3 linked regions of the Methylotuvimicrobium sp. KM2 genome follow. The protein of the gene in region 1 interacts with the protein of each later gene in a pairwise test. Links are inferred from orthologs where the notes say so. Each region holds a gene or a part of one and is shown in the gene's direction. Other genes may lie near its edges.

Region 1 (4,713 bases):
TGTTAGAGAAAAGCATAAACACCCTGCAACCCGGACTTTTCAAGCAATTCGGATTGCGGTCAATCGAGAGCTCGAAGAATTGAAAAGTGGATTGGAACAGGCGGTCGATGTATTGAAACCCGGAGGACGCCTGGTTGTGATCTCGTTTCATTCATTGGAGGATCGAATCACCAAACGCTTTATCCGCGCTGAATCTGGTGCCAAGCACGATCCAGGCAGATTGCCGATTGTGGAATCTGAGATAAAGAAGGGTATTTTGCGCAAAGTCGGCAAGGCGATTAAAGCCGGCGGAGACGAGGTGGCGAAAAATCCACGAGCAAGAAGCGCAATCATGCGCGTGGCGGAGCGGTTGTGACGGAAAACAGGATCGCTATTTTATCCTTGGCAAGTTTATTGCCTTTATTAGTGTTGTCCGCACTGGGGGTCATTTACAGCAAGTATCAGTCGCGATTGCTGTTTGTTGAAATACAGCAACAAGAACGCGAGCTGGATCGATACGAAGTGGAGTGGGGGCAATTACAGTTGGAGTTGACGACATTAGCGGAAGAAAATCGAGTCGAACAAATTGCTCGGGATAAGCTAAAACTGGTCATGCCGGAACGAGACAAAATTATTTATTTGAAACCTTAGATGCACGGTTTTTCAACGCGAAAAAAAAAGAGGGGGCCGGAAACGGACTTTACCGTAAGACGTAAAGTGTTGCTGGTTTTTATGCTTGGAGGGATGGGCTTGCTGGCTGTTCGGGCCTTCGACCTGCAAGTATTGAGAAAGCAATTTCTCAAACAGCAGGGCGACATGCGCCATGTCAGTGCGGTATCTGTGTCAGCTTATCGAGGCATGATACTGGACCGAAACGGAGAGCCATTGGCGATCAGCACGCCGGTTCAATCGATTTGGGTCAATCCGCAAGAACTCGCGGGTGCCGAACCGGCTGCAATCGGGCAAATGGAAAAGCTTCTCGATTTGCCCGATAGGAAAATTAAAAACTTGATCGTGCCAGGCACGAAGCGGCGGTTTGTTTATGTTAAACGGCGCATCAATCCGCATTTGGCTGCGCAAGTAAAAGCATTAGATGTCCCCGGTGTTTATTTCGAGCGGGAATTTAAACGCTATTATCCGGCGGGCCCGGTATCGGCACATTTGGTAGGATTTACGAATGTCGACGATGTCGGCCAAGAAGGGATTGAGCTTGCCTATGACTCAGTACTGAGAGGGACGGCCGGGAGCAAGCGGGTTATTCGCGACGGCAAAAGGCAAATTATCGGTGATGTCGAGGCGATCTCCGCACCGGTCGATGGGCGGAATGTGCAGTTAAGTATCGACGAGCGCATTCAATATTTGGCTTATCGAGAATTGCAGTCGGCAGTACTAGAGCACCGCGCGAAAGCAGCGGCATTGGTTGTCTTAGACGCAAAAACCGGCGAGGTGCTGGCCGATGCCAATCATCCTGCGTTCAATCCAAATACCCGAACGCACCTTAAAGGCAATGCTTTTAGAAATCGAGCGATTACCGATGTTTTCGAACCGGGGTCGACGGTCAAGCCCTTTGTTATCGCGGCGGCGCTCGACGGCGGTTACATCAAGCCCGACTTAATAATTGAAACGAATGGAATATACCGAATTGGCCGCAATGTCGTCAGGGACGTGCATAACTACGGAACGCTCGATTTAACGCATGTCTTGAAAAAATCAAGCAATGTTGCAACCAGCATTGTCGCATTAGAGATGCCGCCGGACTATTTTTGGGGCATTTACAATCAATTGGGATTCGGCAACGCAGCGGGTATCGGTTTCCCAGGGGAAGCAAGTGGTAGCGTGCTGGATTACCAGCGGTGGAATCAATTCGCACAGGCGACCCTATCGTTCGGCTACGGCATGAATGCATCGGTGTTGCAGTTGGCAAGGGCTTATACGGCATTGGCCGATAACGGTGTGCTGCATTCGGTTAGTTTGTTGAAGCGCGATCAGGACCCCGAAGCCAAACGTGTGTTTTCCGAGAAAACGGCCCAATTGATTAGAACCATGCTCGAGCAAGTCGTGTTGAAAGACGGTACCGCTTATCAGGCTAGGGTCGATGGCTATCGAGTCGCAGGCAAAACCGGAACGGCTAAAAAAGCCGGCGAGGGCGGCTATAAAGAAAAAAAATATTTATCGATTTTTGTCGGTATGGCACCGGCTAGCGATCCGCGTGTGGTGATCGCGGTGATGGTGGATGAACCCTCGGCTGGTGCTTATTACGGAGGTGCGGTGGCAGGTCCCGTATTTTCCAAAGTAATGGCCGGTGCGCTGAGAATACTCGATGTTGCGCCTGACCAAGAAGAAACCATGCCGGTTTTGATCAGCAAAAGCCCGGATCTCTTAGCGCAATGAAATTAGCAGAACTGCTCTCGGACCATGCATTGACCGGAGCCGATATCACCGTTCAAGGGTTATCACTGAGTAGTCGCAATATTAAACCGGGCTACGCGTTCATCGCCGTGCAAGGAGCTAGGCAGCATGGCTTGGCGCATGTTCGCCAAGCTCTCGAGCTCGGGGCGAGTGCGGTGCTCTATGAGCCTTTCGGGGCGAACGAATGGTTAGGTGGCGGTCACCGTGATGTGCCATTTATCGCGGTCGAAGATCTAAATATGAAGTTGGGAGAGATCGCAAGCCGATTCTACGGCGATCCGTCCGGTCGATTGCATGTGATTGGCATAACCGGCACTAACGGCAAAACCTCGTGCAGCCAGTTTTTAGCTCAAGCCCTGGATCGATGCGGGATTATCGGTACCTTAGGCTGGGGAATCTGGGGGTGTTTGCGGCAAACGATCAATACGACCCCGGATGCGTTGGCGATTCAATGGATGTTGGCGAATTTGGTCGACGACCGGCTGGCGGCGGTTGCAATGGAAGTTTCCTCGCATGGCTTAGAGCAGGGACGAGTGAACGGTATCCGTTTTCAAGGGGTCGTTTATACGAATATCAGTCGCGATCATTTGGATTATCACGGCTCGATGGAACGGTATGTTCAAGCCAAATTAAAGTTGTTGGCGATGCCTGGTGTGAAGTTTGCCGTGATCAATTTGGATGATGCCTACAGTCAGCAAGTGCTGGCAGCGGTTCCCGACGGTGTGCTCGTGTGGGCCGGCAGTCTCCGAGGCAAATCCTTACCCTATGGCGAATCGGTTCTCGGTGATTCGCTTCGTCAGACATTGTTAGGAATCGAGCTTAACTTGAGATGGCGGGATCGACAAAAAAAAGTTTGCATCCCTTTATTTGGTGAATTCAACGCGGAAAATGCGTTGACGGTTTTTACCACTTTATTGGCTTCCGGCATGAGTTTTGATCAAGCGGCCATCAAAATCGAAAGCTTACAAGCGATCCCTGGGCGCATGGAGCGTTATGGCGGCGACGATGAATCATGGGTTTTTGTCGACTATGCCCATACGCCGGATGCTCTTGAAAAAGTATTGAAGGGACTTCGTAAGCAATGCGAAAAAAAATTGACAATCGTATTCGGCTGCGGCGGCGATCGGGATGAGGGCAAGCGGTCGCAAATGGGCAGTATTGCGCAACAGTGGGCTGACCGGGTTATTTTGACAGATGACAACCCACGCGGAGAAGCCCCGGAAATGATTGTCGAAGCTATTATGGAGGGCTGTCGGTCGAGTGGCGTTTCCGTCATTCATGACAGGGCCCTGGCGATACAAACAGCGATTAGCGAGTCCGGCTCCGGCGATTGTGTGTTGATCGCGGGTAAAGGCCATGAAGAATATCAAGAAGTGAAAGGCCGAAAGATACCTTTTAGCGATAGAGAGACTGTAATAAAAGCACTGAGGTTAGCCAGGCAATGAAATTAATGTTGAGCGAAATCGCGGAATGTGTCGGCGGAGTTCTGTTCGGCGAGGATAAGTTCTTCACGGGAGTCAGTATTGACACGCGCACCATCGAACCAGGCAGTCTCTATTGCGCGATTAAAGGCGAGCGATTCGATGGCAATGATTTTGTTGGGGATGCCGAGCGGGCCGGAGCGGCCGCGGCGATTCTAAGTCGTAAGGTCGAGGTGACGATGCCGATTGTCGTAGTATCCGATACTCGCCTGGCTCTGGCTGAATTAGCCGGTTTTTGGCGGAACAGGCAAACCGCACAAGTGGTCGGCATTACCGGTAGCAACGGCAAAACCACGGTCAAAGAAATAACCGCCGCGATATTGGGTATTCAAGGCCCTGTTCTTTATACCCAAGGTAACTTGAACAACGACATCGGCGTGCCGTTGACCTTAATGAAGATGAACGCCGAACATCGCTATGCGGTGATCGAAATGGGCGCGAATCATGCCGGTGAAATTGCCTATACCAGTCGATATGCCAAGCCGCATGTGACGATTATTTGCAATGTCGGTCCCGCGCATTTAGAAGGCTTCGGCAGTGTCGACGGCATCGCTCGTGCGAAAGGTGAAATTATCGGTTCTCTCGGTCCGGATGGGACGGCCGTGCTGAACCATGACGATACTTATTTCGATTATTGGCTGGAGTTGGCAGGAACACGCAAGGTATTGTCGTTCGGGTTAAAGCCAGGCGCCGATATTCGTGCCGAAAACATCATAACGCGTATCGAAAACGGCGAATTTGCGACAGCTTTCGAATGGATTCATGGTTCGGTGCGTTATCCGATGCGGCTCAAATTGGCCGGCCGGCATAATGTACTGAATGCCTTGGCCGCAGGTGCCGCTGC
Region 2 (10,791 bases), 2.3 Mb from region 1 along the record:
TGTCAAGGGGTCGGTAGTCGCCAATTGTATTAATTCGGCTTCCAATCTTTTACGCTCACTGATGTCCTGTTTAATTCCTACGAAGTGCGTAATCTTACCCTTATCATCCGTGACCGGAGCAATCGTGAGTTCTTCATCATACAAATCGCCGTTCTTACGTTTGTTGATCAATTCTCCGCACCAAGTTTTACCGGAACGAATGGTTTGCCACATATCATCGTAAAACAAAGAATCTTGCTTTCCGGATTTAACAAGGTCTTTCGGAGCCTTGCCGAGCGCTTCCTCAAGCGTATAACCGGTCAATTTCCCGAAGGCTGGATTAGCCCATTCGATGCGAGCGCAGGTGTCGGTGATCACAATACCATGACCGACCGCTTCTAGCGCCGCAATTAACAAACGGTCGCGAGCCTCGGCTTGCTTACGCTCGGTAATATCCTCATGCGCAACGACGATATATTCGTTACTGTCTTTAAAAGGTGTAACCCTGGCATTGAACCAACGTTCTTCGTTATCTGAATGGCAAGGGTATTCCATCTCAAAAATATCGACATCCCCCTTCATGACCGAACGAATGCCCGCGGCCATTTGCGTTGCTTGCTCCGAACTTTCATCCGTTGTGCAATCACAAACCGCTAAATAGTTACTGTCTATAACCGATATGCAATTACTCGACGCACCCGCATTATTTTGGTAAAACTCTCGCCATGCTCGATTGACCGCCACAATTGTACCGGATTTATCCAATACGCAAATGTGGGCCGATAACGCATCGATGGTAGAAACCGCAAACTGTTTGGATTGTTGCAGCTCCTGCTCCATATTTTTCCGATTAGTGATATCGGACAATGTGCCGATCATTCGTTGAGGAAGCCCCTCTTCGGTCCAACTGACGACTACACCTCTATCCATAAACCATCGCCACTGCCCGCTCTTACACTTCAATCGATGCTCGCAACCGTAGCTTTCGACTCTGCCGTCGAGATGAGCTTGAATATTGGCCTCAGCAATCGGCAAGTCTAATGGGTAAACACGTTTCTCCCATTCGTCGAGATTATTGCCAATCTCATTTTCTGAAAAGCCGAGAAGCGCTTTCCATCGCGGAGAATAAAAAACCTCATTGGTCAATAAATTCCAATCCCAAACACCATCGCCAGCGCCCTCCAAAGCAAATCGCCAACGCTCTTCCGCTTCATGTAGCCGTTGTTCGAGTTTCGAACGATGTAAAGCATAGCGGATGGCTCGAATCAAGGCATCCCCATCGAAACGACCTTTGATTAAATAATCCTGAACGCCGGACTCTAAAATATCAAGCGCAAAACCGGTATCGTCATGCCCGGTTAAAACGATCAACGGCAGAGTAGAGTGATCAGACGAACGTATCGCTTTTACTGTTTCAAGTCCCTTAGAATCCGGTAACGATAAATCCAACAACAAAATATCGTGTTCATCTTTTCGTAACTGCGCTAAGCCTTCGGATAAAGAAACGACCCATGTCAATTCGAAACCGACATCCGAAGACAACTTCAAATAGCGACTTACCAGGTGCGCATCACTGGGATCGTCTTCAATTAATAACACTCGATAAGACAACTTGGCATACATGATCAACTCTTTTTAGGCAATCGAGTCAAAGTAAACCAATAATTATCAAGTTGCCGAATCGCATCGATAAATTGCGCCATATCGACCGGCTTGGTGATGTAACTAGCCGCTCCGAGTTTATACGAAGCCACGACGTCACGCTCGACATCGGAAGTCGTCAACACCACGACGGGAATAGCCGAAAAGTGCTCGTCTGTCTTGATTACACTCAAAAACTCCCGACCGTTCATGCGCGGCATGTTTAAATCCAATAAAATCAGATCCGGTTGGGGAGCATTTTTATAAACATCGCCTTCGCGCCGTAAAAAATCCAAAGCATCACGCCCGTCCAATACGTGATGCAAGTGACAATACACTTTATTTTCTTTGAGAGCTGACTTCACTAAATGAGCATCGGCCGGCTCATCTTCGACCAGCAAAATATCGAAGGGTTGGCTATTTTCAATTAACATGTTGAATATTTTCGCGATTTTTGTGTATTTGGTGGACAAGATGTTTGAATAAAAATCATTTCGAAACCACCGGAATTTTGCCTATCTTGGCTTGCCATTGTTTTGGACCGCTCTTATGAATAGACTCGCCGTCGACATCGACCGCGACCGTGACCGGCATGTCTTCGATCACGAATTCATGCACGGCTTCCATACCCAAGTCTTCGAATGCGACGACTCGCGCTTTTCGTATCGCTTTCGAAACAAGGTATGCCGCACCACCAACCGCCATTAAACATACCGCACTATGTTTTTTGATCGCTTCAATTGCAACCGGACCGCGTTCCGCCTTGCCGATCATGCCGATCAAACCGGTTTGCGCGAGCATCGCCTCGGTAAATTTATCCATGCGCGTCGCAGTCGTAGGGCCAGCAGGCCCGACAACTTCATCGCGAACCGGATCGACCGGACCCACGTAATAAATGAATTTGTTCGTAAAATCGACGCCCTCAGGCAAAGACTCGCCACGCTCGAGCATCTCGACGATCCGTTTATGGGCGGCGTCTCGACCGGTGAGTAACGTGCCGCTCAGCAATAAAGTTTGACCGGGCTTCCAAGTCGCTATTTCGTCTTTCGTCACAGTGTCGAGATTGACCCGTTTAGCGCTGCTATTCCCGCCTTCCCAGGTAATTTTCGGCCAATCCTCCAAACGCGGCACTGGCAGTTCGGCCGGCCCGGAACCGTCGAGTTCGAAATGGATATGGCGCGTTGCGGCGCAGTTCGGAATCATCGCGATCGGTTTATTGGCAGCATGCGTCGGATAATCCTTGACCTTAATATCCAAGACCGTGGTCAGTCCACCCATGCCTTGTGCACCGATACCGAGTGCATTGACCTTTTCGTACAACTCCAAGCGCAATTCCTCGAGCGCATTGACCGGCCCTCGCGCAATCAACTCATGAATATCGACCGACTCCATGCAAGCCTGCTTCGCGAGCAGCATCGCTTTTTCGGCGGTACCGCCGATACCGATGCCCAATATCCCAGGGGGACACCATCCCGCGCCCATCATCGGTACGGTTTGCATGACCCAATCGACGATGCTGTCGGACGGATTCAACATCGCAAACTTGGATTTGGCTTCGGAACCGCCGCCCTTGGCGGCAATTTCGACTTCGACTTTATTACCGGGGACAACCTCCATATGAATGACAGCCGGCGTATTATCGCGCGTATTGATGCGTTTGCCGGCCGGATCGGACAAAATCGACGCACGAAGTAAGTTGTCGGGATGCATGAACGCGCGCCGAACGCCTTCGTTGATCATATCCGTGACGCTCATCTGGGCATCCCACTGTACGTTCATGCCGATTTTCAGAAATACCACGACGATGCCGGTATCCTGGCAAATCGGCCTGTGTCCTTCGGCGCACATTCTCGAATTAATCAAGATTTGCGCGATTGCATCCTTGGCAGCCAAACTTTGTTCATTTTGATAGGCTCGATCCATCGCCTCAATAAAGTCACCCGGATGATAATACGAAATGTATTGCAGCGATTCGAATATGCTTTGGATAAAGTCTTCTTGGCGAATCAAAGTCATGCGTAATTACCTGAAATATTGGTTATTAGTTGAGACGCAGCTTTCTTTGTTGCTGCATTTAATATTTTCGCAACGTTTTTAGATTAATTTACACTTATCGGCTTGCCATTAATCGTCACCGCAACCTATCGACGAAGCTTTTGTCGATTCGGCAGCCACCGATTTCAGGGTAATCGGTCAGGCTTTGCTCGAAATCCCGAAAAGTCGGATGCTGAAAAGCAATCCGCGAAATTTTTCCGGATTGAATTTCAAATTCCATGGCACCGCCTTTCGGCCATGGCGAACCGTCTTGCGTCGTAAACATCAATAAACCGATATGGCCTAATGGCTTGCCTTGCTCGATTGCCGGCCGCGTACAACTCAGTTGATCGATATAAAGCCACGAAAAAACCTGTTCGAATTGCTGATAACCGATCACTATCCCTTCTCCGGGCATATAGTCGATACCGAGCAAACTTTCGAGGCCGAAATCGCCTAGATGATTCTGCAATAGCACCTTACCGCCCCCCTCCTTAGCCGTCGCGATCAACGGATAAATCTGTCTCGCCATTTCCGCCGGATTTTTGTTTTGAATCACCGCAGTTAATTGACGTCCGATCGATTGTACCGGTCCTAGCACGTTTTCTTTCTTTTGACGGGCATCCTGAATAGCCTGCCAGTCTTGCGCGCTATTGACAGACAGGCCCATCATCGCCATCGTTTGATAATCCTCATCGATCAAACAGCCGGAAAAATTGCGGTTTCGAAATTGTTGTAGCGTTGCCGGGCGAAGGTCATCTGCGATAGCGCGAATTTTCGGAATATTGTAGTTCGACCAGTCCGGAGACTGAGCGAGATAATAATAAAGCACTGCATTTCGGTCGAATTTATTAAACCCTAAGCCTCGCAAGACTCGCTTTAACTTACGGCATTGGCTTTCAACTTCGCCGTATTTCCTCCAATCCGGCTGCAAATTCGGCTTCTCATCGACTGGAGATTTTTCCAGTAATTGCCTGAGCTCGATATTGCCTTCACCCATTCGAATCGGCATGCTCAACAACTCCGGCAACGAAACATCCCTCGCACTGGGTATCCCTGCGGAAACTTGTTTGAGCAATAAAGAAGAGCGTATCTCGGGATAAATTCTCAATTCGCCCAATTGTTTCGGCCCGCCTGAGAACGGATTGCCGCCTTCGACGACTTCATAAACCGGCAGCCGCGTCTCTCTAAATACCGTCTTATTGCCATCGCCCTGTATAGCGAGCGGCAAGGTATGAGTCTCGGTACTGACTTTTGCTTCGGACGGCGCCGATACCGCAGTTTGTCCGATCGGACTCTGCACCCACTCGTCGGCCAACTTGCCCATCACGGCAATACCGATACCGACCCCGGTCAAGGCCAGAAGATTTGTACTTTTATGAACATCGCCGATAATTTTGGATATATCGGTATCGCTCTGATTACTGGTCATGAATTGGTAATCGATCGTAGTGTCCTTGCTTAAATCCAGCCTCAGCCATGGCGTTAGCGCGGCTTTGCGCGTTTCGAGATTGAAGTTGCATTTTCCGCTACTGCCTTGATAAACGAGTGCCGTAACCTCCTGCTTATAATTTAGCGCTTCGTTTTTAACTTTAAAAACAACCCCCGCTGTCGAACTTCCTTTCTCATAGCCGGACCCTATTTCGCTGCAGCCCGTTTTGAGCGTACTATCGCCTTTTAACTCGAATTCGGAAAATAACTGAACGTAATAGTCGTCTCCATCAACGGCTTGATAACCGCCGAGAGGCTTTAAATCATTTGCTTGAGCAACCGGATAATCGACCGCAATCTGGCGGGAAGTAGCGCATCCTGTTAGGACAAGACCAACCGCTCCTGCGAGTTGCAACAGAAAAAAATTACGAAAACGCATACTCATACCTTAAATAATAAAAAATGACATAAACGATCACTTTGTGTATTCGACTCGTTCATTCGACCATCGACTGCAAAATAACGAATTTACGATTAGCGGCAATAACCGAAACATTACCGAACAATTTCTTCAACTCCAGATGATAACCCAAGTGGCGATTACCGATGACCAGCAACTTCCCTCCTTGCTTTATGACATTTCTAGCCTGCCGAAACATTTTAGCGGCGATCATATCGCCGACTGCATTCTGTTGATGAAAAGGAGGATTGCACAAAATCACATCGGCCGATTTAGCGGTAAAGTCGGATAAACAATCGCCGACACTAAAATTCGCCAACCTGCTCTCGCCGAAAGCCAGTTTAAAATTTTCCCGCGCCGACGCAATCGCCATGAACGACTCGTCGACGAAATGTACCACTGCATTCGGATTGCGTTCGGCTGCAAGCAAGCCGACAATACCATTACCGCAACCAAGATCGATGATAGTTTCGGCATTGGGAAAACAACCGATATGCTCGATAAAAAACCGAGTACCGATATCGAGGCTGTCTCGAGAAAACACATTAGCATGATTAACGATCGTATAATTCGTCCCCTCTAACCGATAACGAACCGGATAAGGATTTACCGGCAACGAAATATTATCGTCCGGTTCGGAAAAAATCAGTCGCGATTTTTTCCATGCCCTCGCGGTGCTTGTTGGACCGACAATCGTTTCCAATAAACGCCAAACGGTAGCGCTGAGATTTTTGACCATCCCGATTGTGATAACTCGAGTAGCCGTAGTCATGAAAGGCCGTAACGAAATCAATTGGTATTCGAGCAACGCCAATGTTTTCGGCGACTTAATCACAATTAAATCATAACTTTGCAAAGGCGACTCGAGACTTGTCATCAATAGAATGCCGTCTATCGACAAGGCATTCTCGGAAAAATTCATTAGTGTCGCTTGTTGGCTTAAATAGGAATCGGATAATGCGGTAGGTTTGAATTCATGTAAGGCAACCGTTAGAGCGCCGAAACTGTCATTTACGATCAAGACGCGAGCGCCAATAGAAGGCAATTGAACTTCGGACAGATAATTCAGCAAATATTCGTCGGACGCATCGTATGCCCTAAGCAGCTCACGCCGACGTAAGGGCAAGCGCCGTAAGTTAAATCGACCTTGCGGGACCGATAAGACATCAGTCATAAGAAAACAAACATTTTAAAAGACGGTTCTGTGGCATCATTGATGAAGAAATGGGCAAGCCATAATCGGCGCGATATTATAGCCCGGAATTAAATCTTATCTTTAGTCTTGCTTTTTTTGCATTTCAAGGCTAAATTCGCGCGGCTTTTCATTTACTCGAGTAATATTACTTGCAACCCAGCTTAATACCTACCACGACACCGACTCATCCGAAACCTATTTTCGACGAACTAGCCGATCAATTGATCGATAGAGGCTGGCATGTCATTGAAAATTACTTCGATACTACGTTAATAAAAAATTTAGTTGCCGACCTTAAAGCCTACGATAACGACGGCGAACTAACTCCGGCCGGCATCGGCCGGGGCATCGGCTTCACGTTGGACGAAAATATCCGCGGCGATAAAACCCGGTGGCTTACACGAAGCACCGATGCGCAAAAGCGCTATTTAGACGAAATGGAAATGCTTCGTCATGAAATCAACCGGCTACTCTTCATGGGCTTATTCGAATATGAAAGCCATTTTGCATGCTATGAACCGGGCGCTTATTATCTAAAGCATAGGGACAGTTTTCGAGGTGCGGCAGGGCGGATCTTAACGACAGTGGCTTACCTTAACGAAACTTGGCAAAACGAAGATGGCGGGTTTCTGGCCCTCTATAACCCAAAAAATGAACAAGTCGCAGCACGAATCAAGCCTTTGGCAGGAACACTGGTCGTATTTCTGAGTGAAGACATACCGCACGAGGTCGAGCCGACACACCGTCAACGCTTGAGTATTGCCGGCTGGTTTAAATGCAATACCGGCGAAGTTATACCCGTCGTAGATCAAAATTCGGTGCCTGGGTGTCCGCTAAAGGACGCCGTGAATACGTCCATGTAGGCTCTATGCCAGCTCCATGCTGGCAAAGCCTTTATGAGCGCCATGGATGGCGTGAATGTCGATTTTGCAGGAGCAAAAATCGACCGAACACCCAGGCACCTCCTCTGGCAATGCCGAAATTTGAAGTGCGAAAGGTATATCTAAGGAGCGTGGTTTTTGTAGCTCTCGATAAAATATGCATTCCCGCGGCGATAGTAAAGACCATGAGAACGAAAATGCCGTCTTAACGACGAGGTCCTTTGTCGAGCAACTCAAAACCAAAAGTTGGCTAAATGAGTATGTTTCCTTAGCGCCGACTCAATAGCCTGTTATCAATTTCCGGCGTGTTTGGTAAGATACAGCCAGTAACTTACAAATTCGAAGCAATCTTCTCTTTATTAGGATCGAGACCACCATGAAAAAACCATCCTTAGCATTATTAGTCAGCGTACTGTCAGCTTCAATTCCGCAAATGAATGTTCAAGCCGCGGATGTCGATGCCGGTCGAGCAGCTTTTGAAACCTGTCGAGGCTGCCACAGCATCCCCGCCTACAGTAATGCCTACCCGACTTATTATGTGCCGAAAATCGGCGGGCAACGCGCAGATTATGTGGCTTCGGCATTGAAAGCTTATCGAGAAAAAAATCGCCCGCATGGCACCATGAAAGCCAATACCTATGACCTAAGCGATCAAACTATCGAAAATATCGCCGCTTATATTGAATCCGCGCCGGGCAAAGAAACCAAAAGCCCAGCCGGAGGCGATCCGGCTGCCGGCAAAAAACTCGCTCAATCTTGCCTAAGCTGCCATGCAGAAAGTAAAGATGCGCAAAGCAATGTACCGAGATTGGCCGGTCAATACGGTAATTATCTCGTCAAAGCCATGCAAGACTATCAATCCGGCAAAAGAAATAATCCCATCATGCAGTCGATGCTGCAAGGCTTATCCGGCGACGACCTGGAGAATATCTCGGCCTATTTTGCAAGCTTGAAGGGTTTAACCACTACCGATTAAATCGTAAGGATTTGGTCGAAAAAGCCTACACGGACGTATTCACCCAGCACCTAAACCCCATAGCTTGTTGGCTATGGTTAACCAGCTTTGATAATTCATCCAGCACCTAAATAAGCCATGATTTTGAATCATTGCCAAAAACCTATGGAATTTAGGTGCTGGATTTAGGTGCTGGGCCTGTCAAGCGAGTGACCGAACCCTCAACAAAGCTCATAGCTCCAGGAGGTTATTTATCACGAAATCCTAAGTATTCACAGTCCGCCTCATTGAAAAGAGGGGGCTGAATATTTACTCGCAGGAAGGAAGTTGATACTTTTTTGAGATATTCCAAACGCAACCCCAAGCGCTCTTTCGTAAACAAGCTTAAACGGCTGACGCTTTATTTAGCGCTATTTTTTATAACAAGCTCGTCGTTATCGGTCGTTTTGCTACGTCATATACCAGTACCCGTATCGGTATTCATGCTATATCGCCACGCAGAATATTTTCAACAACACCGGTCATTCAAAACAATCGATTACCGCTGGGTTAAACGCGAACAAATCTCACGCTACGCCTTCTCGGCAGTCATTGCATCCGAAGACCAACGTTTTTTTAGTCACCACGGCTTCGATTTCAATGAAATGCAGAATGCTATCGATCAATATTTGAAAGGCGGAAAACTCCGGGGCGCCAGCACGATTAGCCAACAAGTCGCCAAAAACCTATTCCTAACGCCCTCCAAAAGCTTTTGGCGCAAAGGGATCGAGTTTTGGTTTACGGGGTTGATTGAAATGCTTTGGCACAAAGACCGCATTCTGGAAGTGTATTTGAATATTGCGGAATTCGGCGATCATCTCTTCGGCATCGAATCGGCCAGTCAACGTTATTTCGGCATACCCGCCAGTCAATTGAGTGCTTCGCAAACGGCACTGTTAGCAGCTACGCTGCCCAATCCTCATTTATATAGTGCGGACAAGCCTACGTCGTATTTACTCAAGCGCAAAGCCTGGATAATGAAGCAAATGAAAAATTTGAATTACCGGCATCGGCAACACTCATCCTAAATTCGGGCATTTCAACCATGAAGCTCATGAAATTAATTCGGAGTGGGCAAAGCGCATGACACTTTGCCCATCGCATTTTTATAATAAAGGCTTAGTCGGCGTTTTATTCGCCTTTCTATGTCCTCTCCATACCAACCATCCGCCCAACCATAACGCGAACCAGGAAATAAAATTAACAAACGAAAAACCGTTGATCTCCTGCCCCATCGATCTGAACAATTTATCCCAATCTTTTCGACTCTTATCTTGCCCATAAGGCTCGATAACTTCATTAGATGTGACTTGCCAAAGCTGTGCATACATATAGGCATAATCATGTACTAACCCGGGAATCAGCAACAAACCGGTCGGACTCAATAGCGCCCATAATGGTCTCGGAATCGAAGCGCCGTCGAATTCAAAGCCTTTAGGAATTAAAATCATGGAACCATCGGACAATTCGTAATACCAATTTTCGGTTAAAACCCATTTTCTAACTTCAAAAATCGAAGCTACAATTTTTTGCAATTTTGTTTTCTGATTTTTAGTCGGTATAGGCACCGGTTTAACGGCCGGCATTGAATCTAAAGAGATCGCTGGCAAGGCATCCAGGTGTATAAATATTTTAATGATATACAACAATAAATAGCCTGCCAGAAGCACAGTGGCAATCCAACCAATCCAGTAAATGAAATCAAGCATAACTTCCCCTCCGAATTATTTTATTGAGGCTGACATAAGCCTACTTTTTAAGTACTACACCGTACGAGAAGCTCCTGCTTCTTCGAAATCGGTAAGCAAGATTTCTCGCCTTTTTCGCATACTCAATGCTCTCAGATAGCTCGTCTACAACAGCATCATAATCGTTTTTCAGGACGCCAAACCTCGGCTTCTCGGCTGTAATTGCCGTAAGAAGTCTGTTGAGAATCCTGAGCTAATCATCGACCGATTCCACACTCCGTTGCGTGCAATCAAGTCGTTCGTCGATTATATTCTATCGGGTAGCTGATCATCACCGAGGTTGAATTGCATGGTAGCAAAATTGGCGACACATCACGCCCTGCATGAAATGGTACTGTAGTACATCTATCATCAGGGTGACGAAACTGTTTGTGCGAACCGCGTTGCCGAACTTAGGAAAACCCTAATGCTTCGAGCAGTGCGACGAC
Region 3 (10,936 bases), 2.5 Mb from region 1 along the record:
CTACTTAAAAGCGAACGTTCTATACGCTACCAACAACAGGAAAGGTTGATCAATGAGTTGGCGACGCGAAAATTGCTCGATGCTAAATTAAAATATTTGGTCGCTCATGACGAATTGACCGGCTTGATGAATAGAACGCAGCTAGAAAACTATATTCGTTTGAGTTTGACGCGGAATCAAAAGCTGCAGCAAAACGGCGCATTGTTGTTGATTGATTTGGATCGGTTCGGTTTGATTAACGATTTGGAAGGCTTCGATATGGCCGATAAATTGATTATCGATGTCGTGGCAACGATTCGAAAGCTGGTGAGGCTCGAGGCTTGGTTTGCCCGCATCGACTCGGACGAGTTTTGCCTGTATTTCGATACTATATCCGGTCTTCAGGCTCGCGAAGTTGCCGAAGATATCCGCAAAGGGCTCAATGAAAGCCGATTTCAAACCGGCAATGTTTGCTACAGTATTACTGCGTCGATCGGCATCGCAACATTGCAATCCGCTAAAGTTATCCAACATCCCGAGGAATTGATATCTAGAGCGCACCAAGCTTGTTCCTTGGCGAAACAAAACGGCCGAAATATGGTCTGGTTTTATAACGAAGAAGATAAAGCCATAAAAGAACGGCATCGCGATGTTTATTGGGTCCCTTTGATTAGGGATGCTTTGTTAATGCGAAATTTCTTTTTGATGTTTCAACCGGTAGTGAATCTTAGAACAGGCGAGGTTTCGCATTATGAGGTACTAATTCGAATGCGGGGGCATGAAAACAAGGTCATTAGCCCTTCCGAGTTTATTCCGGTTGCCGAACGAATGGGTTTAATACACAGCATCGACTTGTGGGTGGTTGAGAATGCGATTGATTTTTTAGCTGAGCTTCCCCCCGAATTGTCTAACGTATCGTTGTCGATCAATTTATCCGGAGTCGCTTTCCAGGACGATGCTTTATTGCCGACCATCAAAAGAAAACTGGAATTGTCTTGGGTCAATGCCGAGCGGATTACCTTTGAGATCACCGAGACCTCGGCGGTCGATAACTTCGAGCAAACTCGGCAGATGATTAATCAGATCAGAGCGTTGGGTTGTCATTTTGCATTGGACGATTTTGGCGCGGGTTTTTGTTCGTTCAATTATTTAAAGAAGTTTCCGGTCGATTTTGTAAAAATCGATGGACAATTTATTCGAAATTTAGTCAATGACGATACCGATCAAGTACTGGTCAGATCAATGAGCGAAATTGCCAAGCAACTCGGTAAAAAAACGATTGCGGAATTTATCGAGTGTCCTCGGGTGATTAAAATTCTGATTGATCTTGGTATCGATTATGGACAAGGTTATATTTTCGGTAAGCCAAGCCAGCTATTGATCGAGCAAGGTTACATTCCGCTGCAGCAACTATTAATAGAAGGCGATAAAAGCACGCGTTTTCTATATAATTAAGGCTCATCCTAAGTTCAAATAATCCTAAATTCGGCAGTTTAACCATGAAGCACATGAAGTTCACGAAGGATTTCAAGAAATTACCTAAACATACTCGCTAGCCTTTTTGGTGAGCGAAAGTTCGATGCAAACGTATAATAAGTTATTGAATTAACTTCTTACTCTTCATGATCTTCATGGTGAAATGCTTTTTCTAAGATAATACCTCGTTGAGTCATACAAAGGTTCGGCAGAGGCACCAGCCCAGCCTTAAGAAATTTAGTGTTTATGGACTGAGGTATTGAAAATTATGGGGTCACCCAGCTTTTAAAATTTATGGTCGGAAAATGTTAAAGCTGGGCTAGGATAACGCTTCTTTAAGCAATCATCGCTACTATAGTCATAATACTCGCGTCTTCCGGATTGTCGATAGTTTCCTCTTTTCAAAAAAGACTGGTAAGTCATAGGCTTACTATTCGTGTGGGCGCATATTTAAATGACTTCTTGGTAATTAAAACCGCAACATCATGGCAAGACAACCCAAAAAATCCGTAACGCCCAAGAAAACGACCAGAAAGCCGCGTAGGCGCGAGACTCGCAATAAAAAGCGCCCGGAAACTCATCGCCGTTTCGGGTGGTTTAAAAAAATCCTGTTATTAGGCTTTGTATTTGCTGTATTTATATTATCCAGTTACATCGGTTATTTGGATTATAACGTTCGTAGGCAATTCGAAGGCAAGCGTTGGGCGATTCCGGCGCGTGTCTATGCTAATCCGGAAGAGCTTTATGCCGGATATAGAATGAATATCGCCGATTTTGAAATGCTTCTGCAGCAATTGCGATATCGCCAGGATTCGCAGTTATCTTCCGAAGGGACCTATTATCGTTCGGGATTATTTATCAATGTTAAAACCCGTGCATTCGATTTCTGGGATCAGTCTCAAGATAGTCGCGCATTACAAATTCGATTCTCCCCGGGTGAAATTACCGATATCGCCGATTTGTCGGGTAGGGGAACGGTTGCTGTTGCCCGTTTAGATCCCATTCAAATAGGCAGCTTTTATCCGACTCGTAAGGAAGACCGGATTTTGATTAAACTATCGGAAACTCCGAATACCTTGATTCAAGGTTTGCTCGCGACAGAAGACCGTGATTTTTATAATCACTACGGCATTTCGATCAAAGCGATTCTGCGGGCGATGCTGGCGAATGTCAGGGCGGGCGGCATTGTTCAGGGCGGTAGCACGATCACCCAGCAATTGATCAAGAATTTTTATTTGACGTCCGAGCGTAGTTTTTGGCGTAAGATCAATGAAGTATTTATGTCGTTGATCATCGAGTATCGTTACGGTAAAGACGAAATTCTTGAAGCATATCTGAATGAAGTCTATCTGGGGCAAGATGGTGCCAGTGCCGTCCATGGTTTCGGCTTGGCGAGCGAATTTTATTTCGGCAGAAGCCTAAATGACTTACCCTTGGCGCAGATGGCGACTCTAGTCGCATTGGTTAGAGGCCCCTCTTATTACGATCCGCGCCGGCATGCCGAACGTGCATTGAAAAGGCGGGAGTTAGTGCTCGATAAAATGCATGAGCAAGGTTTTATCACGCTAAAACAGGCTGAAGAAGCGAAAAAACAGCCGCTGGAAGTGATGCCGCAAACCCATCGAGCGGTCAATCGTTATCCGGCTTTTATGGACTTGGTCAAGCGTCAATTGCAGCAAGAATACAAAGACGACGACCTGACTTCCGAAGGCTTGAGAATATTCACCACATTGGAGCCTCGAGTGCAAAAAGCCGTGGAAAGATCCTTGGCGGTAAAAATGCGCGAACTTGAAAAAAATCCTCGCGCGAATGAATTGGAATCGGCAGTGATCGTGACGCGTCGGGAAGGCGCGGAAATTGTTGCGATGGCGGGAGGCAGGGATAAAACCTCGGCCGGTTTCAATCGGGCACTCGATGCGGTGCGCCCGATAGGGTCGTTGATAAAACCGGTGGTATATCTGACAGCGCTGGAATATCCGGCTAAATATACGATAACGACTCCGGTCAGCGACACTCGGATTACCGTAAAAAGCGGCAAAGGTAATTGGACGCCGAAAAATTATGATAATACCGAACATGGTGAAGTGCCGCTGCATAAGGCCTTGACGAACTCTTACAATCTCGCGACCGTTCGAATCGGCATGGATGTCGGTATCGCGAGAGTGGCAAAGACCTTAAAGGATCTGGGCGTGAATCGGTCTGTCGATTTATATCCTTCTCTGTTATTGGGTGCCTCGCCGCTGTCGCCTTTAGACGTCACGCAAATGTATCAAACCCTAGCTGGAGACGGTTTTGTCACGCCGCTCAGAGCGATACGCGGCGTTGTCGACGGCAACGGCAAGCGCTTACAAAGTTACCCGTTTAACGTGCGGCAATCGGTCGATCCGTCGGCGACTTATATTACCAATACCATATTGCAGGAAGTGATGACTGACGGTACCGGCAGATCGGCCTATAATTATTTGCCGAGAGATTTCGGGTTGGCCGGCAAAACCGGAACGACCAATGAATTGCGAGATAGCTGGTTCGCCGGTTTCAGCGGCGATTATCTGTCGGTCGTATGGGTTGGGCGCGACGATAATAAACCTTCGGGATTAACCGGCTCGACCGGTGCGTTGAAAATTTGGTCCGACGTGATGCAACAGATTTCCAGTATTCCGGTCGTTTTGACACCGCCGGATAATGTCGACACGGTTTGGATCGACCCGTACACAGGGCTATTGGCTAATCAGGACTGTGAAAATGTCAGGCAATTTCCATTCATTCGCGGATCGGCGCCTACTAGCAGTTCCCCATGCGTACAAACCGAGGTGGAAAAAGCGAAGGATTGGTTTCAGGATTTTTTTAAGTTTTAGCGAAGAATATATTCTTTTCATGGTTCAAAATTCGGCGCCAAAATTGGACCTGATTAGCAAGATGCTTCAGCTTGCCGAAGCCAAGTGTCCGATCAGGGGCCAGTCGTAGTCGCAAAAACTACAATATGCTGTTACCCAAGCTCCAGCTTGGGTAACTTGTTCAGGAAGCTCTAGCTTCCCGAAAATCAAGAAAGATTGAACGAGTGAGTCAGGGAATGTGCGGAGGTTGTGTCGGTCTCAGGAAGCTCTTGCCCTGAGCCCTTCGGCTGCGCTCAGGAGAGCCTTGTCGAAGGCTTGCCCTGAGCGCAGCCGAAGGGGGGAGCTTCTAGGGTGTCTTTCCCAAGCTGGAGCTTGGTAAAGAGCGTGATGCGGGTTGGCCATTTTTAGCTTGAAGCGTATGGGTTTGTCCCCCCTTCCGAGACGTGTTGGGAACGGGTTAAATAACTTGTCCCGCAGGAGGAAGTTTATTCATCTCTCAATGGAATAGAAAAACACTCTTATTGATGATGAATCGGTAAATAGTAGGCAATTTTCATGACCCCAGTTCCCGACCGAGTGGCTCAAGGAAGCATACTCATTATATTCCCGCTAAAACCGAAAATTTCCAATATGATTCAATTAGGTATCGACTGCTATGAATAAAATCCCATTGGGCATCAGTGGTTGTTTGCTTGACCAACCCGGAGAAAAAGAAGTGGCTAATCGCGATAGTGTGATTAGCGAAGTGCTAGAGAGTTTTTTTGAGTGGAAGCCATTTTCTGACGAGGAAGAAAAATCGCTATTGGCTCAAGACGTTTCGGCTATTTCCGATTTCGGCACGGATATGATGGTTGGAGTTTGCGGTTATATTATGAAAAGACCGGAGCAAGCAGTTACAACAACGGGGGGCGCATTTGAGGGTTTGGCGATCGAAACATTGAGAATCATGCATCGATTTCCGTTGGTACCTATCGAAGAATCTATCCGGCTACAAGATCCTTGTTTACGCGATCTTTTTTTCAAGCGGGTTTATGTTATGTATCGCTGGCAAAGGTTGTTGAAAGAAGGTCTTAGCGCCCGTGTCTTGATAGATTTTCATGCGAGGCATAAATTAATCATCATGAGTCACGGCGACTATCGGGATCTCGGGCAATTATTGGCTGGCTTGAGCAAAGACAATTTAACCGAGATTGCCGATCAATATATTTTGCAGCTGATGAGCATGTTATTGACGATGCCGACCCGGGCTAATCACGTCAATGTTTTGCAACATATTCAAGGACATTTAAAAAAAGACATCAGTCGCGACGATAAAGCCGAACTGTGCGAATTGATCGACAGTTACCGGAACTACGAAGTACCTCTCATTGCTCCAATAATCTTGTTGAAGCATCATTTTCGAAAATCGCCGGATCCCTATATTCAATCGTCGTATTATTTTTCCCCTTATCCGAGCGCATTGGGTTCTGTTAATCCTTAAAAATAGCTATGTTCGCGTTAATAGTCGAAATTAATACTACACCAATCTTGAAACTTGAAGACTGTAGGGTACGCTGTGCCTACCACAGTAGTCTCTTCTATAGTTTAACGTGCTCTAACGTGTAGCTCTACGCCGATATAAGGTAGGCGTAGCATACCCTAAGGAATATGCACAAAATAACTTATACAAGTAGTAGGCTTTGCGGCGGTTTGGTGACTCGCTTGACAGGACGCCGTGAACCCAGCACCTAAATTATCAAAGGAAGTTAACCATAGCCAACGAGCTATGGGATTTAGGTGCTGGGTGAATGCAGATTTTGCAGGAGCAAAAATCTGCCCTGTCGCCGACACCTGTCAATCGAGCCACCAATCCCCCTTCCGACAGTTTCGCTGTAAGGAACTTGCAGTCACAGTCGACTCAACTATTAACCTAAATTCGGCAGCTCAACCATGAACCTGAATTCGGCAGTTTAACCATGAAGCACATGAAGTTCATGAAGGATTCCAAGAACTTACCACATCCTTCTCGCTAACCTTTTTGGTGAGCGAAAGTTCTATACAAACGCGTAATAAGCTATTGAATTAACTTCCTATTCTTCATGATCTTCATGGTGAAATGCTTTTTTTAGGATGAAGCACATGAAGTATTTCAATAGATTACCTAAACATTGCAGCTAACCTTTCGGGTGAGCGAAAGTTGTTCATAAACGAATGACAAGTTATTGAGTTAACTTCTTATTCTTCATAATCTTCATGGTGAAATGCTTTTTCTAGGATTAAACACTCCTTTTGGAGACTCCAACCCTTGCAACGACCAGGAATTACACGATGAAAGTCCAGAAGTTGATAGTGATAACGGTGATCGCGCTGTTGATCGGCGCCTTTTTTTATTTCGGATATCACGACTATCTAACACTGCATGAACTGAAAACGCACCAGGCCGCGATCGAAGCCCGCATCGCCGCGCAACCAGTCGCCACGGCCTTTGTTTATGCACTGATTTATGTTCTGGTCACGGCACTGTCTTTACCCGGTGCGGCAGTAATGACCTTGGCCGGAGGCGCGCTATTCGGCATACTGTGGGGCACCGTGATTGTATCGTTTGCTTCGACGATCGGCGCGACACTGGCTTTTCTGGCGGCGCGCTTTTTGTTTCGCGATTTCGTCAAAGACCGCTTCGGCTCGGCGATACGAACGATCGATGCCGGAATCGAACGGGACGGTCCGTTTTATCTGTTCACGCTACGCTTGATTCCGTTGTTTCCGTTTTTCATGATCAATCTGGCCATGGGCTTGACCGCCATTCGCCTATCGACATTTTACTGGGTTAGCCAAGTCGGCATGCTGGCCGGCACGTTGGTCTACGTCAATGCCGGCACACAGCTTGCGCGGATCGAATCGCTGTCGGATATTTTGTCGCCGGCTTTGCTCGGTTCGTTCGCGTTATTAGGCCTTTTTCCGTTACTGACCAAGAAAATCGTCGAGCAGATACAAGCCCGAAAAGTCTTCGCCGATTGGCCGAAGCCGGCGCGTTTCGATAACAATATCGTCGTGATCGGTGCCGGCTCGGGCGGATTGGTGACCGCCTACATTGCCGCGGCGGTCAAGGCCAAGGTCACCCTGGTCGAAAAGCACAAAATGGGCGGCGATTGCCTCAATACCGGTTGCGTGCCGTCGAAAGCGCTGATTCGTTCGGCAAAATGGCTGGCCCAGCACCGGCGCGCCGAAGAGTTCGGCATCAGACAGAGCAGCGCCGATTTCGATTTCGCCGATGTGATGGCGCGCGTGAAATCGGTCATCGAAAAGGTCGAGCCGCACGATTCGATCGAACGCTATACCGAACTCGGCGTCGAGGTCGTGACCGGCGAGGCGAAAATCATCTCGCCCTGGGAAGTTCGGGTCGAAATGGCCGAAGGCGGTAAAACGCTGACGACGCGAGCGATCGTCATAGCCGCGGGCGCCCGACCTTTCGTGCCCCCGATACCCGGTATAGACAGCATCGAACCGCTGACGTCCGACAACTTGTGGAACATGCGCGAATTACCGAAACGCTTATTGGTACTCGGCGGCGGACCGATCGGCTGCGAATTGGCGCAATGTTTCGCCCGTCTCGGAAGCCGGGTGACGCTAGTGGAAATGGCGCCGCGCCTGTTAGCCCGCGAAGACCCGGAAGCGTCGGAAGCGGTGGTGGCAAGTTTTAGACAGGATGGCGTCGATTTGAGATTGGAACATACCGCGAAGGAATTCATCATCGACAACGGCGAAAAAATCCTGATCGCCGAATACGAAGGAAACACGGTCAACATCCCGTTCGATCAAGTGCTGGTCGCGATCGGACGGGCCGCGAATATCGAAGGCTATGGCGTCGAGGCACTGGGCATTACGCTGTCGCCGCGCAAAACCATAGCAACCGATCCGTTTCAGGCTACCAATTATCCGAACATCTATGCGGTCGGCGATGTTACAGGTCCTTATCAATTCACTCATGTCGCCGCGCATCAGGCTTGGTATGCCGCCGTCAATGCCTTGTTCGGCACGTTCAAGAAATTCCGTACCGATTATTCGGTGATTCCGTGGTCAACCTTCACGGACCCCGAAGTCGCGCGGGTCGGCCTAAACGAGCAAGAAGCCGAGCAGCAAAACATTCCCTATGAAGTCGTGACTTACGGTATCGACGAACTGGACCGAGCGATCGCCGACGGCGAGGCGCACGGCTTCGTCAAAGTGCTGACCGAGCCCGGCAAGGACAAAATTCTGGGCGTGACGATAGTCGGCGAGCATGCTGGCGATTTGATCGCCGAATTCGTTTTGGCGATGAAACACGGCATCGGCCTGAACAAAATTCTCGGCACGATCCATGTCTACCCGACCCTCGCCGAAGCCAACAAATACGCGGCCGGCGTTTGGAAGCGCGCGCATGCGCCGAAACAACTGCTGCGCTGGCTGAGTTGTTATCATGCATGGCGTAGGAACGGCTAAGGTTTTGCTTATACCATTTGCTAGTCGAGATTCGGTGTTGGGGCGTCAAAGGGTGCCATGAATACATCCATATAGGCTTTGTGATAGCATTTGAACGTCACGGAGGTTGGTAATACCGATTTTGCCGAGAGCAAAAATCGGTCCTGCTAGCAAAGCCTTTGCTGAATACGCCGGCACTTCCATAGGTTAATGCCGATATTTGAAGTTTGATAGGTATAGTCATGAACGAAACCGCGATAACCGATTCGATAAAAAACTACTACGGCAAAGTGCTGGGCTCCAGCCAGGATTTGAAAACCAGCGCTTGTTGCACGGCCGATGCCTTTCCAAAGCATTTGCGCACTTTACTCAAGGATGTCCATCCCGAAGTCGTCGAGCGCTTTTACGGCTGCGGTTCGCCGCTGCCGCCAGCGCTCGAAGGCCGCACGGTCTTGGACCTGGGCTGCGGGACCGGGCGCGATTGTTATTTGTTGTCCCGGCTGGTCGGCGAGAACGGGCGGGTCATCGGCGTCGATATGACCGATGAACAACTCGATATCGCGCGAACATATCGCGATTGGCATGCCGAACGTTACGGTTATGCACGTTCGAATGTCGAGTTCAGGCAGGGCTATATAGAGGATTTGGCCTCGCTCGGTATCGCCGACAACTCGATCGACGTGGTCGTGTCGAATTGCGTCGTCAACTTGTCGCCGGACAAGCGGCGCGTGCTGTCGGAAATTTTCCGAGTACTCAAGCCCGGCGGCGAATTGTATTTTTCCGATGTTTATGCCGACCGGCGCATCCCCGAAGCGCTCAAACTGGAACCGGTATTGCTTGGCGAGTGTCTGGCCGGGGCGTTTTATTGGGAGGATTTTCGCCGCGCCTTGCAGGATCTCGGTTGTCCCGATGTGCGTATCGTCAGCGAAAGCCCGATCGATATCGATGATGACGAGGTGCATGCCAAAATCGGCATGATCGAGTTTCGTTCGATCACGATACGGGCATTCAAAATGCCGCTCGAAGACCGCTGCGAAGATTTCGGGCAAGTCGCGACTTACCGAGGCACGATCGCAGGTCACCCGCACTTTTTTGATCTGGACGATCATCATCATTTCGAAACCGGAAGGCCCTTGCGCGTGTGCGGCAATACCGCCGACATGCTCGGCGGCAGCCGCTACGGCCGTCATTTCGAGCTATTAGGCGACAAAAGCGTGCATTTCGGCCTGTTCGACTGCGCACCGCCAAACAGCAGCACGAATCTAACTTCCGGCGCGGCGTGTTGCTGATGACCGCACGCGGCGCGATAGCCTTATTCGTCAAAACCCCGAGGCTCTCGCCGGTCAAAACGCGCTTGGCGGTCAAAATTGGGACCGATAGGGCCGAGCAGTTTCATTGGCTGGCCGCTCGGACGACGGCGGCGATTATCAACGCAACGGAGCGGCTGGCTACGATGCAAGGTTATTATGCCGTGGCCGAAGAAATCGCGGCGACGAACGGAATCTGGCGAGGCATGCCGTGTCTGTGGCAAGGCGAGGGCGGTTTGGGCGAGCGTATGCGTCGAGTGTACGAGCACTTATTGCAAAATCATGATTTCGTCGTGTTGGTAGGAGCGGATATCCCGCAAATGACCGTTGCCGACTTGCAGCAAGCTTCAAGCTGGCTTGCTCACGACGAGCAAGCCCGGTTTGCGTTCGGGCCGAGTCTTGACGGCGGCTTTTGGCTGTTCGGCGGCAATTGCGCGCTGCCCGGTCGGTTGTGGACCGATGTCGAATACAGCACCGCCGAGATCGGCGCGCATTTTTTCAATGCCGTCAAACAATGGGGCGAAGTGCAAACGCTGCGAACCTTGCAAGATGCCGACGAACCGTCCGATTTACCGGTGCTGCTCAAAGCGCTGCAAGCATTGTCGGTACCGACACGGGAACAGGTCGAGCTCGCACGGTTTTTGTCCGGACCGGCAGCGCTACCCGACGAGGCGGTTTATGTATAACGTCAAACCTTTATTGTTGAATAGCCGGTTTCCGGCATTACGCAGAGCGCAGTTGACGACGCTGCAGATGAATCTGGGTTATCTCTGCAATCTGAGCTGCGTCCATTGCCATGTCAACGCGGGGCCTAAGCGTACCGAGTTGATGACGCGCGAAGTCATGGAAAAAACGTTGCAATTCGCCGAAAAACAAACCATACAGACCTTGGATCTGACCGGC

The links.
Region 2: the proteins of WJM45_RS18825 (region 1) and mtgA interact in binary tests that used the Escherichia coli proteins (3 or more experiments, as listed by UniProt). The link is inferred for Methylotuvimicrobium sp. KM2 from one-to-one orthologs.
Region 3: the proteins of WJM45_RS18825 (region 1) and mrcB interact in binary tests that used the Escherichia coli proteins (3 or more experiments, as listed by UniProt). The link is inferred for Methylotuvimicrobium sp. KM2 from one-to-one orthologs.

The regions. Positions count from the first base shown.
Region 1 is NZ_CP150634.1:4,468,376-4,473,088, reverse strand. What follows is about bases 1-3,000. They hold WJM45_RS18825 (penicillin-binding protein 2), read left to right. Parts: upstream 1-630; coding sequence 631-2,370; downstream 2,371-3,000. Other genes in these bases: WJM45_RS18820 (UDP-N-acetylmuramoyl-L-alanyl-D-glutamate--2,6-diaminopimelate ligase), read left to right, coding at 2,367-3,000; ftsL (cell division protein FtsL), read left to right, coding at 352-630; rsmH (16S rRNA (cytosine(1402)-N(4))-methyltransferase RsmH), read left to right, coding at 1-355. Also shown: more of WJM45_RS18820, read left to right, coding at 3,001-3,833; murF (UDP-N-acetylmuramoyl-tripeptide--D-alanyl-D-alanine ligase), read left to right, coding at 3,830-4,713. UniProt on the Escherichia coli protein: Essential cell division protein that catalyzes cross-linking of the peptidoglycan cell wall at the division septum. Required for localization of FtsN.
Region 2 is NZ_CP150634.1:2,137,321-2,148,111, reverse strand. The notes cover bases 7,848-10,778. They hold mtgA (monofunctional biosynthetic peptidoglycan transglycosylase), read left to right. Parts: upstream 7,848-8,914; coding sequence 8,915-9,643; downstream 9,644-10,778. Other genes in these bases: WJM45_RS09130 (DUF1353 domain-containing protein), read right to left, coding at 9,722-10,324; WJM45_RS09140 (cytochrome c), read left to right, coding at 7,998-8,597. In the rest of the region: WJM45_RS09170 (diguanylate cyclase), read right to left, coding at 1-1,602; WJM45_RS09165 (response regulator), read right to left, coding at 1,605-2,054; WJM45_RS09160 (fumarate hydratase), read right to left, coding at 2,110-3,636; WJM45_RS09155 (hypothetical protein), read right to left, coding at 3,752-5,524; WJM45_RS09150 (methyltransferase), read right to left, coding at 5,583-6,719; WJM45_RS09145 (2OG-Fe(II) oxygenase), read left to right, coding at 6,890-7,603. UniProt on the Escherichia coli protein: Peptidoglycan polymerase that catalyzes glycan chain elongation from lipid-linked precursors. May play a role in peptidoglycan assembly during cell division in collaboration with other cell division proteins.
Region 3 is NZ_CP150634.1:2,000,201-2,011,136, forward strand. Bases 1,550-4,625 are described here. They hold mrcB (penicillin-binding protein 1B), read left to right. Parts: upstream 1,550-1,940; coding sequence 1,941-4,310; downstream 4,311-4,625. Outside these bases: WJM45_RS08470 (bifunctional diguanylate cyclase/phosphodiesterase), read left to right, coding at 1-1,434; WJM45_RS08480 (YbgA family protein), read left to right, coding at 4,945-5,769; WJM45_RS08485 (FAD-dependent oxidoreductase), read left to right, coding at 6,597-8,747; WJM45_RS08490 (methyltransferase domain-containing protein), read left to right, coding at 8,969-10,015; WJM45_RS08495 (TIGR04282 family arsenosugar biosynthesis glycosyltransferase), read left to right, coding at 10,015-10,719; arsenosugar biosynthesis radical SAM (seleno)protein ArsS, read left to right, coding at 10,712-10,936. UniProt on the Escherichia coli protein: Cell wall formation. Synthesis of cross-linked peptidoglycan from the lipid intermediates.